Regions from separate parts of the Lactococcus cremoris subsp. cremoris KW2 genome, predicted to be linked through region 2. Evidence: riboswitches for the same ligand, from Rfam matches in the RefSeq annotation. Region 2 holds a riboswitch; the other holds the start of a gene.
What was found. A riboswitch is a leader RNA that binds a small molecule or an ion and turns the genes downstream of it on or off. The one in region 2 is predicted to bind thiamine pyrophosphate.

Region 1: another riboswitch for thiamine pyrophosphate. It lies ahead of thiT (energy-coupled thiamine transporter ThiT); the one in region 2 lies ahead of thiM (hydroxyethylthiazole kinase).

The regions. Positions count from the first base shown of each region.
Region 1 is NC_022369.1:308,001-314,723, reverse strand. It holds gene KW2_RS01585 (MetQ/NlpA family ABC transporter substrate-binding protein) at 42-905, opposite strand; gene KW2_RS01580 (MetQ/NlpA family ABC transporter substrate-binding protein) at 1,051-1,911, opposite strand; gene KW2_RS01575 (MetQ/NlpA family ABC transporter substrate-binding protein) at 2,056-2,916, opposite strand; TPP riboswitch at 3,504-3,603, shown strand; gene thiT (energy-coupled thiamine transporter ThiT) at 3,650-4,198, shown strand; gene KW2_RS01565 (aminoacyl-tRNA deacylase) at 4,261-4,737, shown strand; gene KW2_RS01560 (biotin transporter BioY) at 4,848-5,396, shown strand; gene KW2_RS01555 (DUF3397 domain-containing protein) at 5,420-5,776, shown strand; gene KW2_RS01550 (YdbC family protein) at 5,812-6,030, opposite strand; gene KW2_RS01545 (UDP-N-acetylglucosamine 1-carboxyvinyltransferase) at 6,076-6,723, opposite strand, start outside.
Region 2 is NC_022369.1:1,272,512-1,279,234, reverse strand. It holds gene wecB (non-hydrolyzing UDP-N-acetylglucosamine 2-epimerase) at 133-1,221, shown strand; gene KW2_RS06075 (glycosyltransferase) at 1,211-3,685, shown strand; TPP riboswitch at 3,789-3,889, shown strand; gene thiM (hydroxyethylthiazole kinase) at 3,971-4,723, shown strand; gene thiD (bifunctional hydroxymethylpyrimidine kinase/phosphomethylpyrimidine kinase) at 4,736-5,536, shown strand; gene thiE (thiamine phosphate synthase) at 5,529-6,185, shown strand; gene KW2_RS06055 (teichoic acid D-Ala incorporation-associated protein DltX) at 6,367-6,498, shown strand; gene dltA (D-alanine--poly(phosphoribitol) ligase subunit DltA) at 6,523-6,723, shown strand, end outside.

The DNA.
Region 1 (6,723 bases), 960 kb from region 2:
GCTTAATATTTTTTTGCCCTCAGCTGCTGAAGCGTATTTATTCAAAGTTTCAAGTCCCAAGCGGGCAATTCTCCACCATCAGGATACTGTTCTTTGATTGCTTTTTCTGTTGCTTTTGAAGCATAGGCTTTGGCAACTTCTTTATAAACTTTATTATTTTTTTCTTTACTTGTCGCAGCAATAAAGTTGATGTATTGAGCAGAAGTTTTATTAAGTGGCTCCATGAAGACTGATTCAGATTTTGGCAAACTAGCGGCTGTCGCATAATTATAATTAACCACCGAAAGAGCAACTGAATCAAGAGCACGTGGTGTTTGACTTGCATCCACTTCTTTGAATTTCAATTGATGAGGATTTTCTGTGATATCTGGTAAGCCCACCAGTTTACTTGAATCACTAGTTGTCAATTTAAGCAAACCTGCACTTTGGAGTACAAACAATGCCCGACTTTCATTTGAAGCATCATTAGGAATAGCAACCGTTGAACCCTCTTTTAAATCTGACAATTTGCTAATTTCTTTTGAATAAATGTGCATAGGTGTGATATAAGTATTGCCTACGGCAACAATATCACTCTTGTGCGCCTTATTCCATGTTTTTACATAATTATAAGACTGAAAAGCGTTGATATCAATATCTCCTGACAGAAGAGCTTCATTTGGTTGATTATAATCAGAAAAATAAACAAATTTCAGCTTCAAATCGTATTTTTCTTTAGCGGTATTAGCTACTGATTTCCAAACTTCCTGATCTTGTTTGTCGCCACTCATAATTCCAACTTTGACTGTTTTTTCGCCAGCAGATGCTTTCACTCCGCCTTGATGGTTCAAACTAAAGAAGGCAACCAGCGCAACAAGAATAAGAACAGCAACAGCAATGATAATATTTCGATTTTTAGGATTCAAAATTTTCTCCAATTTCTACTGACAAAGCTGTCAGAGAACTTTCATTTACTTCTCAGGAAAACTCATCCATTCATCAGAAAATAGGAAATTTCGTCAGTAACTCTAACTTCCTGTGATGCTGATAAACAATTAAGTGCAAAAGAAATTATTTTAATTTCAAGCCCCAAGCAGGAATGGTGCTCTTATCTGGATATGCTTTTGCGATGGCTTTTTTGGTTGCTTCTGATTCATAAGCTTTGACAACATCTTTATAAACGCTACTATTTGCATCTTTTTTATTAGCAACAATTATATTAATCCATTGTTGACTATCTTTGTTGACAGGCTCAGTGAAAATTGCATCAGCTTTCTTTAAACCTGCAGTAACGGCATAATTATTATTGATAACTGCGGCGTCAACTGAATCTAAAGCACGCGCAGTTTGTGAAGCATCAAGTTCTTTAATAACCAAATTTTTCGGATTTGAAGTGATATCTTTGACTGTCGCGAGCGTTTGACCAGAAACATCCAATTTAATCAAGCCCGCAGACTTCAAGACATAAAGCGCACGACTTTCATTTGACGCATCATTTGGTACTGCAATAGTTCCGCCCTCTTTGATATCAGACAAAGTCTTAAGACTCTTAGAATAGACACTGATTGGCGAAATTACAGTATCACCAATGGCCACCAAATCACCATTATTTGCTTTATTCCACGCTTTTAAGAAAGCATAATGTTGAAAAGCATTCAAATCAATATCGCCATTTTTCAAGGCTGTATTTGGTTGTGTATAATCTGTGAAATGAGTGAACTTCAAAGTAATTCCATACTTATCTTTGGCTGTTTTAGATACTATTTGCCAAATACTGTCATCTTCTTTAGTTCCTGTCATTATTCCAATTTTCACTGTTTTATTGACTGTTTTATTTGCTTTAGTTTGATGTCCAAAGCCAATGAAAGCAGCAATAGCAATAATAACAACCACAATTATTCCAATAATAATATTACGATTTCTAGGATTCATAATTTTCTCCAATTTCTACTGACCAAACTGTTTTGAAAACAGTTTAAGTCTTCTGTCAGTAAAACTTATTAGCCTTAAGGCAAGAATTTCTAAAATAGAAACTCCCGAAGTTCTGACCTAACCGTTACTCCGTCAACGAATTTTCTAGTCGAGTTTCAATCCCCAAGCAGCAATTTTTCTCTTATCAGGATAAGCTTTTTCAATTGCTTTCTTCGTTGCTTCAGTTTGGTAAGCTTTGACTACTTCTTTATAAATTTTGTTATTTTCATCTTTTTTATTTGCAACGATGATATTAATCCACTGCTCACTATCTTTGTTTACAGGTTCAGTATAAATAGACTCTTCAACCGTTAATTTTGCTGTAGTTGCAAAATCGTCATTAATTACTGCTGCTGTAATTGAATCAAGCGCACGTGGTGTTTGTGCCGCATCTAATTCTTTTATGACCAAATTTTTTGGATTAGAATTAATATCTTTAACCGTCGCAAGTGTATCACCTGATACAGAAAGGCCAATCAGACCAGCATTTTTCAAAACATAAAGCGCGCGGCTTTCATTTGAGGCATCATTCGGTACAGCAATTGTATCTCCTGATTTAATTTGGCTCAATGAAGTGATTTTTTTAGAATAAAGACGAATAGGTGAAATTGTAGTATTTCCAATCGCCTTCAAATCACCATTATTAGCTTTATTCCAAGCATTCAAGAAAGCATAATGTTGGAAGGCATTCAAATCAATATCGCCATTTTTCAAAGCTGTATTTGGTTGTGTATAATCTGTAAAATGAGTGAATTTTAAAGTAATTCCGTATTTATCTTTGGCTGTTTTTGAAACAGTAGACCAAATGGTATCATCTTCTTTAGTTCCTGTCATTATTCCAATATTCACAGTTTTATTTGCCGTTTTACTTCCGCCAGATTTGTGATTAAAACCGAAAAATGCAGCGATAGCAACAATTACAACAACAATAACGACAAGTAAAATATTTCTGTTTCTTGGATTCATTTCTTCTCCCTTTTTTCTAATTGATTTATTTTTCAAAATCAATTATTCCCCTTTGATAAACTTTTGCATCATATCAGAAAAGTAACCGTGCACCTGCCAATTTTCTGACTCTAAACAAATTCGTCAAACAAAAACAATCTGACTAAACAAAAAGAGCCCATTTCATAAAAAGAAACGAGCTATATCGTGGTACCATTCTTGATTTAAGCACTTTGTAGCTCACTGAAAATTTTCAGATAAACTTTACAAAAGCAAACTTTTAAGTTCAATAACGAGAACCATGCCGTCAAAAGCTTGGTAAAACCTCACTTTTGCTACGCTTATCAAGCCATTTTCATTGCTTCATTCAGGCTTGCTCTCACCGCTACAAGCTCTCTGTACTGACTTTCACAATTACTTACTCGACCGCTTTTATTTTGTCCGAATTTGTGTATAGATTTATTCTAACAGACTTTCAAATTTTTTGGATTATTGATTTTTTATGTTGCCTTAAAAAATTTTTAAGTTTAATTTATAAAATAGAATTCTAATCTCCCATCAATGCTTTTCAACATAAATTATGCTAAACTTATACTTGTAAAAATAAATATTTGCACAATGGGTCTATTGACAAGTCTGTCAGTAGCGAGAAATACCATCTGACCTGATCTGGGTAATGCCAGCGTAGGAATGTGTTAAGACAATCGTCTAATTTCTAACCCTCCTTTTGTGCGCATCAAAAAGGAGTTTTTTTATGTCTAATTCTAAGTTCAATGTCCGTTTATTAACGGAAATTGCCTTCATGGCGGCACTCGCCTTCATCATCAGCCTCATTCCAAATACTGTTTATGGTTGGATTATCGTTGAAATCGCCTGTATCCCTATCCTTCTTCTCAGCTTACGACGAGGTTTAACCGCTGGTCTCGTTGGAGGATTAATCTGGGGAATTCTTTCAATGATTACTGGACATGCTTATATCTTAAGCCTATCCCAAGCTTTCCTTGAATATCTTGTGGCTCCTGTTTCACTCGGAATAGCTGGCCTTTTCCGCCAAAAAACAGCCCCTCTAAAACTAGCTCCTGTACTTTTGGGAACTTTTGTTGCTGTTCTTCTTAAATACTTTTTCCATTTCATTGCCGGAATTATTTTCTGGAGCCAATATGCTTGGAAAGGTTGGGGCGCTGTTGCTTATTCTCTTGCTGTTAATGGAATCAGCGGTATTTTGACGGCCATTGCTGCCTTTGTTATCTTAATAATTTTTGTCAAAAAATTCCCTAAACTTTTTATCCATAGTAATTACTAATAAACCTGTCAGTAAAATTATTATATCTTGTCAGTCAGAACAAAATCTTCTATAATATAGCTATGTCTAAAAAGCAAAAATTAAAGAAAACACTTGTAGAACAAATTCTTGATAAGGCGAAAATTGAGCATACTGGACTTGCCATCAATGCTTTGGAAAGTGATAGCCTTCCTGACGATATTAATCGTAGTGATATCTATAAAACACTCGCATTGATTGGAGATAAAACAGGACCTGTCATTGGTATTCTTCCTTTGACAGAGCATCTGTCAGAAAAAAAATTAGCAAAAGTTTCGGGCAATAAAAAAGTAAGTATGATTCCTCAAAAAGACCTACAAAAAACCACGGGTTATATTCACGGGGCAAATAATCCCGTAGGCATTTGGCAAAATAAAAAGTTTCCAATTTATATTGATTCCATTGCTTTGGAACATGAGTTTATTGTCTGTTCCGCGGGTGAAGTTGGACGTAGTATAAAAATTGCTCCTCAAGAACTAGCAGATTTTGTCCATGCTCACTTTGTTGAAATCAGAGAATAAAAATACTGACAGAAATTCTGTCAGTATTTTTTGTATATTTGGAGCAAGAGTTTGCAAAAATTCTTCTTTTTTAGTATATTTTATTTTATATATAAAACAAAGGACTCGGAATGCAAAACACAAAATTATATTCATTAACCCTAATTGCTCTTGGTGCAGCGATTATCGCGGTTCTTTCTCCATTGGCTATCCCAATTGGTATCATCCCAGTCACCTTACAAACACTAGCTGTCGGACTCGTTGCGACAGTACTCAAAGCGCGTGAAACTTTTTTTGCCATTTTACTTTATCTACTTCTCGGATTTATTGGAATTCCCGTATTCACTGGAGGAACTTCAGGAATTGCTGTTCTTTTTGGACCAACAGGTGGTTTTCTACTTGCTTTTTTAGTTATGGGAACCCTCATTTCTTGGGGACTTCATCAAATCAAATACAAAACAATCCCAGCTTTTATCATAAATATTGTCGGTCATCTCCTTATGTTGGTCATCGGCACTCTCTGGCTCAAATTTTTCACTCAAGTGGATTGGTCTTTGGCATTAAAGCTTGGCTTCACTCCCTTTGTATTTGTTGAAATCATTAAAGCTATCCTTGTTACAATCTTTGGATTAGCACTGATACGTGCACTCTCTCACACAAATAAATACTTTACAAACTAGTCTAAAACCGCTACAATTAGTCTATGTTTATAAAAGTACTTATGGCGCTATATCCGCTTATCGTCTTTATTGCGTTGGTCTTTATTTTCAAGTTTTTCAGACTACGTCATTTAACCAATCGTAAATTAAAAATTCCAGATGTATTCACACTTTTTCTAATTCTAGGAATGCAAATCTTTTCAAAAAATGTAACAAGTATCAGTATTATTCCTTACTATCTGCTAATCATTTCTGGTTTAGCACTTATTTTGTTGTTACTTGATTTGTTCTATTATAAACAATTCGCCTACCGCCGCTTTTTAAAGCTTTGGTGGCGACTGACCTTCTTTATTACTTTGATTATTTACCTCATCCTTGTTGTGATGACCTTTACCCATTAAAATAATAAAAAAGTCCTGAAAATTCAGGATTTTTTTTATTTATTGCCCAATTCTTTTAAGAGGACGCCAAATTCTTCTTCGGATAAAGTGATTCCTTTACCCATTTTTTCATGGTCAGGTGACCAAGTACGGATATCGTATTTAGGTTCTGCATCATTCCAAGAAACACGATTGAGTTCTTTGCGCCAACCTTTTGCATTTTCAGAGAGAACGATAAGTTCTTCAATGATTTCAAACTTTAATTTATCAGCCATCTTATATCCTTTCTCATTAGTATATACGCAAATAAATCTATTTTGTCACTCTTCAATCAATTGAATATCTACACCAACAGCAGTCAATTTTTCAATGATATGATCATAGCCTCGTAGGATAAACTCAATATTAGAAATTTTAGTAGTTCCACTGGCAATAATTCCAGCAGTAACCAGAGCCGCACCAGCACGTAAATCTGTTGCTTGAACACAGCTTCCAGTTAACTCATTCGGAGCGTCATAAATAATTCTATCATCCAAAACAGAAATATTAGCACCCATACGCGCTAATTCAGGTACGTGGTTAACACGTTTTTGATAAATCGTATCAACAATCGAACCACGACCTTTTGCTTTTAACAACAGTGGCGTAATTGGTTGTTGCAAATCAGTCGCAAATCCTGGGTAAGGAACAGAGGTAATATTAACTGATTTTAAATTTTCAGATTTATGAACTTCAATGCTGTCTTCACGAATCGTCAAACGTACGCCCATTTCTTCAAGTTTAGCAATGAAAGATTCCAAATGTTCATAGATAACATTTTCAATAATAACCCCATCACCCATCGCAGCAGCTAAAGCAAGGTAAGTTCCAGCCTCAATTCGGTCAGGAATTACCGTATGTTGAGCTCCGTGCATTTCATCTATCCCAGTGATACGGATAATATCTGTTCCAGCACCACGAACTTTTGC
Region 2 (6,723 bases):
AAATTTGATATTTGTTTTTAAAAATCACAATAAATGTAGTCTATAGCAGATGTGTAAGTAAGTTTTTGATTTATTAAAGGAGTTGTTTATAGCAAACACAATTATTATTTAAAATATAAGAATGAGGTGAAGATGAAAAAATTACTCTTTATTTTTGGGACAAGACCAGAATTTATCAAAGTTTATCCGGTAATTCAAGAGGCCAAAAAGCAAGGAAATCCAATTGTTTTGGTTAATACGGGTCAACACAAGGAGATGTTAAATGAACTTCTTGATGAATTTTCAGTTGAAGTTGATTATGACTTGAAGATTATGGATTCTTATTCTGGTTTATCAGAAATCGTATCAGGAACACTTAGCGGTCTTGAACCGATTGTCAAACAGGAAAAACCAGATGTTATTCTCGTTCATGGAGATACAGCTGCTACATTGGCTGGAGCTTTGGTCGCCTATTTTAATCAAATAAAGCTTGCGCATATTGAGGCTGGATTAAGAACCTATAATAAGTTTTCACCATTTCCAGAAGAAATGAATCGGCAGATTGTTGGATTACTGGCAGATTATCATTTTACCCCAACTGAGATGACAAGAGACAACCTCCTAAAAGAGGGAAAAAACAGAAAACAAGTGTTTGTTGTTGGAAATAGTGCCATTGATATGTTTCAATACACTTTGAAAGATAATTATGAAAACGAAGCCTTGACTTGGCAAGCGGATAAAAAGATGATTTTGGTCACGGCACATCGTCGAGAAAATTTGAATGATTTAGAAGAAATTTTTGATGGAATTGCCGAAATCGCTGATGAGTTCAAAGAAACTCATAAAATTATTTATCCAATACATATGAATCCGATTATTCGTCAAAAGGCTCAAAAATTATTAAAACATAGTAATATCAAAATTATCGACCCGCTTGATACAATCAACTTTCATAATGTGATGAGGCATGCAGAGCTAATTCTCACGGATTCGGGTGGGATTCAAGAAGAAGCTGCTTTCTTAGGAATTCCAGTTCTTGTTTTACGTGATACAACAGAAAGACCAGAGGGAGTGTTGGCAGGAACATTAAAACTTGTAGGGACTTCAAAAGAAAATATTGTAAATGAGACTCGGGATTTACTAACAGACAAGACTAAATATGAAAGGATGTCAGGAAGTAAAAATCCTTATGGTGATGGGACTACTTCCTTACAGATTATTAATATCCTAAATGAAAAATAGAAAAATTTCACTTAAATCCTTTCAATCCGTCTGTCTCATTTTTATCTTTCTTTTTAACTTTGAGTTTATCTTTCGACTTTCAAATTTCACATCAAGAGAAAAATTTTTCACGATTTTCTTTTTTGTGGCTCCGTTAATGCTCAGCTCATTTTTCATCATTACGGACAGTGAAAAGATATCAAATTCCGTTAGAAATTTGAGTATTATTGGTGTTTTTGGCTTCTTAATTTATGGCTCAAATCGGTTAATCGTATCTTTGACTTATTTAATTGGTGGAGAATTTGCTGTTCCTCAACTTTTTCCTTTTCGCTTTTTAATTGCCTTATTCACTTTGCTTTGTTGTGGATTGGCTTATTATATTTCAACCAAAAAAAGATTAATCTATAATCTAGCCACACTGATTGCTTCCTTGTGGTTTGTCACGCTTCCTATTATCATTTTTCAATTTCTCTTTAAATTATTAATTGAACATCAAGGTTTTGATTTCAGTATCGTCAGTAATATGGATATTCGTTATTTGATTGTTCCATTTATGCCGATTATGTATTTAAGTTTTTGTAAATTTACGGGAATTGATGTCAAACAATTAGGTAAAAATATCAAGTCTACCGTCTATGTTCTCTTAGTAATTTATTTGGTAGCCCTGGTTGTCTATTCGGGAACTCAGATAAATATTACTTTTAATTTTGCTCAAGAAGGTTTCTTTAATAGTATTGAACTTAACTATAGTGCTTTTCTAGCTCATTGGATAGAGGGTTTAACAGTAGTCTCTCAGTTTGTTCTACCGATTATAGCTTTTGCTTTGGTCATCGGCTATAAAGGGGAGAAATCAAAGAGAAAAATATTCTCTTTAAAACCAATCTATGTTTTAATCTTGGTTGCACTTGGAGTTTATGCCTATATCTTTCTACTCAATGCTCCAAGTAATTTTATCCAATTTAATGAAAAAATCTTTAATAGCTATTTTGCATTGCAAGTATTTGAAGTTGGTGTCATTATGCTTTTGACAATCTATACTGGATTGAAAAAGTTTATCAGACCTCGAACAAAAATATTGTTATATATCGGTTCAAGTCTTCCATTTCTTTATTTATATATTGTAAGATATCACTATTGGAAACAGAGCTATTTGGTGATTGATGTATTTGACCGAATCAATTACATTTTCTTTATCTTTTCGGTTTTTGTTTTCCTATACTATACAGTAGAAGTTATCATTCTATGGTATTCTTACAATAAAAGGCAAAGGGTCAATGCTTTGGACTTGCGAACTGATGGGATTCAAAAACAATTTCACATTTATGTCCTGATTCCATGTCTGAATGAAGAGTTGGTCATTCAAACAACTTTAAGAAGTATTTTGAAAAATAATTATAAAAATTTAGTTGTCACAGTTATTGATGATGCAAGTGATGACCGAAGTTTAGAAAAGATATCAGAAATTAATGATTCTCGTTTAAATGTTTTAAGGAGAATTAAACCAAATGCGCAAAAAGGAAAAGGAACCGCGCTTAATTGGGCCTATTATCAAATTAGTAAACAGATTCAAGCGAAAGGAATTGCTCCTGAGGAAGTATTGATAGCAATTATTGATGCTGATACAAAACTTGAAACTGATTATTTTGAAAAAGTCAATCGTGCATTTAATTATGATGATAAGCTCACTGGTCTTCAATCAAAAGTTCGTGTCGCCAATTTATTAAAGGATTCGTCGCAAGACCTTGAATTTTCCGAGATTATTAATGCCACTCAAATGTTTCGGACTTTGACTAATACAGTTGCTTTTGGTGGGAACGGGCAGTTTTGTAAATTGAGCACTCTTCAAGCTTTAAATGAAGAACCGTGGACAGATTCACTTGTGGAAGATTTTGATTTATCAACACGTCTTTTTCTCTCAGATATTGAAGTGAAAAATGCACAATATGATGATATTTATATTGAACAAACTGGAATTATCAATGATAATGAAGCTTTGGTCAAGCAACGAGTCCGTTGGGCTCAGGGTAATATTCAATCATCAAAATATATTTTACCAACGATTCGTTCGAAAAATCTGGTTTGGAAACAAAAATTTGAGATACTGATGACTTTATTTAAACCTTGGTTAATGGGAATTGAGTATATCATTGTAATTTATACTATGATTATGATTATCAATTCTGCGATTTTAACGGGAATTACTCAATCACTTAAAATTGTTGTTATCCTTTTTATTGTGATGTCTATTTACATTATCATTGTCAACTTTGTTTGGGCTCTGCTTTATAATAGAGGGAAAAACAATGAAAAAATGAAGGCTTGGGATGTCCTGAAAGATACGGCTAATTTAACTAAATTTTTATTGATTTTGACTCAAATCTATCCGCAGTCAGCGATTCGATTTTTCAACTCTAAAAATGACTGGGTGAAAACAAATCGTCAAGAGGAAAGTATTGATAAAAATTTGAATGAAGACAAAAAATAATGTAAAAACCCTACCGTTTCGGTGGGTTTTTTTCTTCTTAAATTTATTAAATCAGTTTTTTTGCTATAAATATGCTAAACTGGTTGTAGTTTCAAAAATAAATCTAATACACAATGGGTACTGATAATTTTAAATTATCGGTTGAGAAAGACCATCAAACTTGAACAGGTTAAGACCTGCGTAAGAATGTGTCCGAGTTTTTATCATATTTTCTTTTGAGAAAATTGTAATTCTCACTTTCTTGTCATGCTTGAGCCCTCCTTGTGTAAATAAAGGAGCTTTTTTATGTCTATTTTAGGTAAGATTCAAAGAACACAACCGCTTATTTTGAACTTGGCGAATTTTGTAACTCCTCAACGAGTTGCGGACGTTATCAGTTTTATTGGTGCCTCACCTTTAATGACGTCAGAAATTGCTGAGCTCGAGTCATTAGTTGAAATTTCAGATGCTGTGGTAGTCAATATTGGCACAATATCAGAATCGACTTATCCTCTTTTTTTAGAAGCTTGTCGCTTGGCAAATCAAAAAGCAAAACCATTAATTTTGGACCCAGTTGCGGTCAATGTTCCTTTCAGAGCATCCATAGTTAAAAGGTTGAGTCAAGAAGTAAAGTTTAATATTATTCGCGGAAATTCGGCTGAAATTGCTTGGTTTGCTGACAAAAAAAGTTTAAATAAAGGCATTGATGCACTTGAGTCAAATATAGATAATGAACACGCGCGACTTGCGGCTAAAAAAACAGGCGCAGTGATTATAGAAACAGGTAAGGTGGATATTATTTCTAACGGTTATGAAGAGATGTTTGTTGACACTGACAGCCCGCTCTTTAAAATTAATGTTGGTTGTGGGGACATGCTGACAGCAGTGGTTGGCACCTTTGCAGCTGTTTCTGATGATTTGTTTACAGCTGCTTATGAAGCGACAAAATTTTTCGGGGAAGCTGGAATGATAGCGACCAAACAAGTGAAAAATTTACCGGGTAATTTTGTCAATAGTCTTCTGGACACACTTTATCAAGCGACACAAGAAATAAAATAAAGGAGTATTATAATGATTACTATTCCACAGGTTGTGACAATTGCTGGAATTGATTCTTCTGGCGGTGCCGGAATTAATGCGGACATGAAAACTTTTCATAATCAAAAAGTTTATTCAGCAACGATCGTAACAGGCTTAACGGCACAAAATACTTATGGCGTACAAGAAATTTTACCGACAAATAAAGATTTTATTTTAGCTCAATTTGACTCGGTATTTTCTGATTTGGAAATTTCGGCAGCCAAAACAGGAGCACTTTTTGATACTGCTCAAGTTGAAGGGGTGATTCAAGGATTAAAAAAATACAAACCAAAACATTTGGTGGTTGACCCAGTAATGGTGGCTAAAGGTGGGGCTATTCTTTTAACGAAGGAAGCGATTGACTTGATAAAAGATGAGTTACTTCCCTTAGCAGAGTTAGTTACTCCTAATTTGGAGGAAGCAGAGGTCATGACCGGCTATCAAATTACTGACGAAAATTCGCTTTTAAGCGCGCTTCATGATATTCAAAAATTAGGAGCAAAAAATGTTCTTATTAAGGGTGGACATGGCCAAGGAGAACTTGTCAGAGATTATTTATTACTGACGGATGGTTCTGTCAGTACTTATGACTCTAAAAGATTACTGACAGAAAGAACACATGGAACTGGAGATACACTTTCTTCCTATATTACTGCTCATTTAGCTATGGGAGAAAGTCTGAGAGAAATCATGCCTAATGCGAAAGCTTTTATTAGTGAGGCAATTTCTAAAACGATTATGGTGGGGCATGGTCATGGGCCATTGAATCATTGGGTGAATATTAATGACTAAGAAAACTTTAGATTTAAGTGTTTATTTTATTGCCGGACCACAAAATTTTCCAGAATGTTCACTAGATGAAGCAACGCAAAAGATTGCTTTAATTATAAAAAGTGGTGTCACTGTTTATCAATTTCGAGATAAGGGAACCATTTATAAAGAGCAGAAGCAGCGTCTGTCAATTGCTCAAAAATTACAAAAAGTGTCCGAAGAAGCAGGCGTTTCTTTTATTGTCAATGATGATGTGGAGTTGGCGCGTGAATTAAATGCTGATGGAATTCATATTGGACAAACAGATGAGCCGGTCAGTAAAGTTCGTGAGAAGGTTGGTCAGGAAATGTGGTTGGGTCTTTCTATCACTAAGGCTGACGAATTAAAAACGGCACAAAGCAGTGGGGCTGATTATTTAGGAATTGGGCCAATTTACCCAACAAACAGTAAAAATGATGCGGCAAAGCCAATTGGCATTAAAGACTTAAGACTGATGCTTCTAGAAAATCAATTACCAATTGTAGGAATCGGTGGAATCACGCAAGATTCACTGACAGAATTGTCAGCAATTGGACTTGACGGACTTGCGGTTATTTCTTTACTGACAGAAGCAGAAAATCCCAAAAAAGTTGCTCAAATGATTAGACAAAAAATCACTAAAAACGGATGACGTACACTTAAAATTACTAAAAATAAATTGTTGCCGTTTTCTTTTCTAAACATGATTTAAACTTACAGAAATGTAAGTTTTTTTTCGCTTAATAAATGTTATAATCTAAGTCATAAATGATATGAGATTAACTGAGTATTCTAAAAACCTCTTATTAATTTATATATTAAAAGGAGTTCCAATGGACAAGAAAAAAGAAATTCGTCTATTTTTGGCTAAAACAATATTTTACTTTGTAATTATATTAATTCTACTCTATCTTTATTCCTACAGTCATACTGGGGGAGCACACTTTATTTACAACGAATTTTAGAGAGATTTATTGGAGAAGTTAATTATGAAATTATTAGAACAAATTTTTGAAATTGCAAACAAAAACCCTGACCTTATCGTGCTTGCCGAGCGTGAGCAGAAATTTACTTACCGCCAATTATTCGTCGCTGTATCGGAGATTTCAAAACAAATCAAGGAGCGGACATTAGTGAATCGTCCAATCCTAATTTTTGGTAAAAATGACTTTATTAGTTTAGCAGCAATG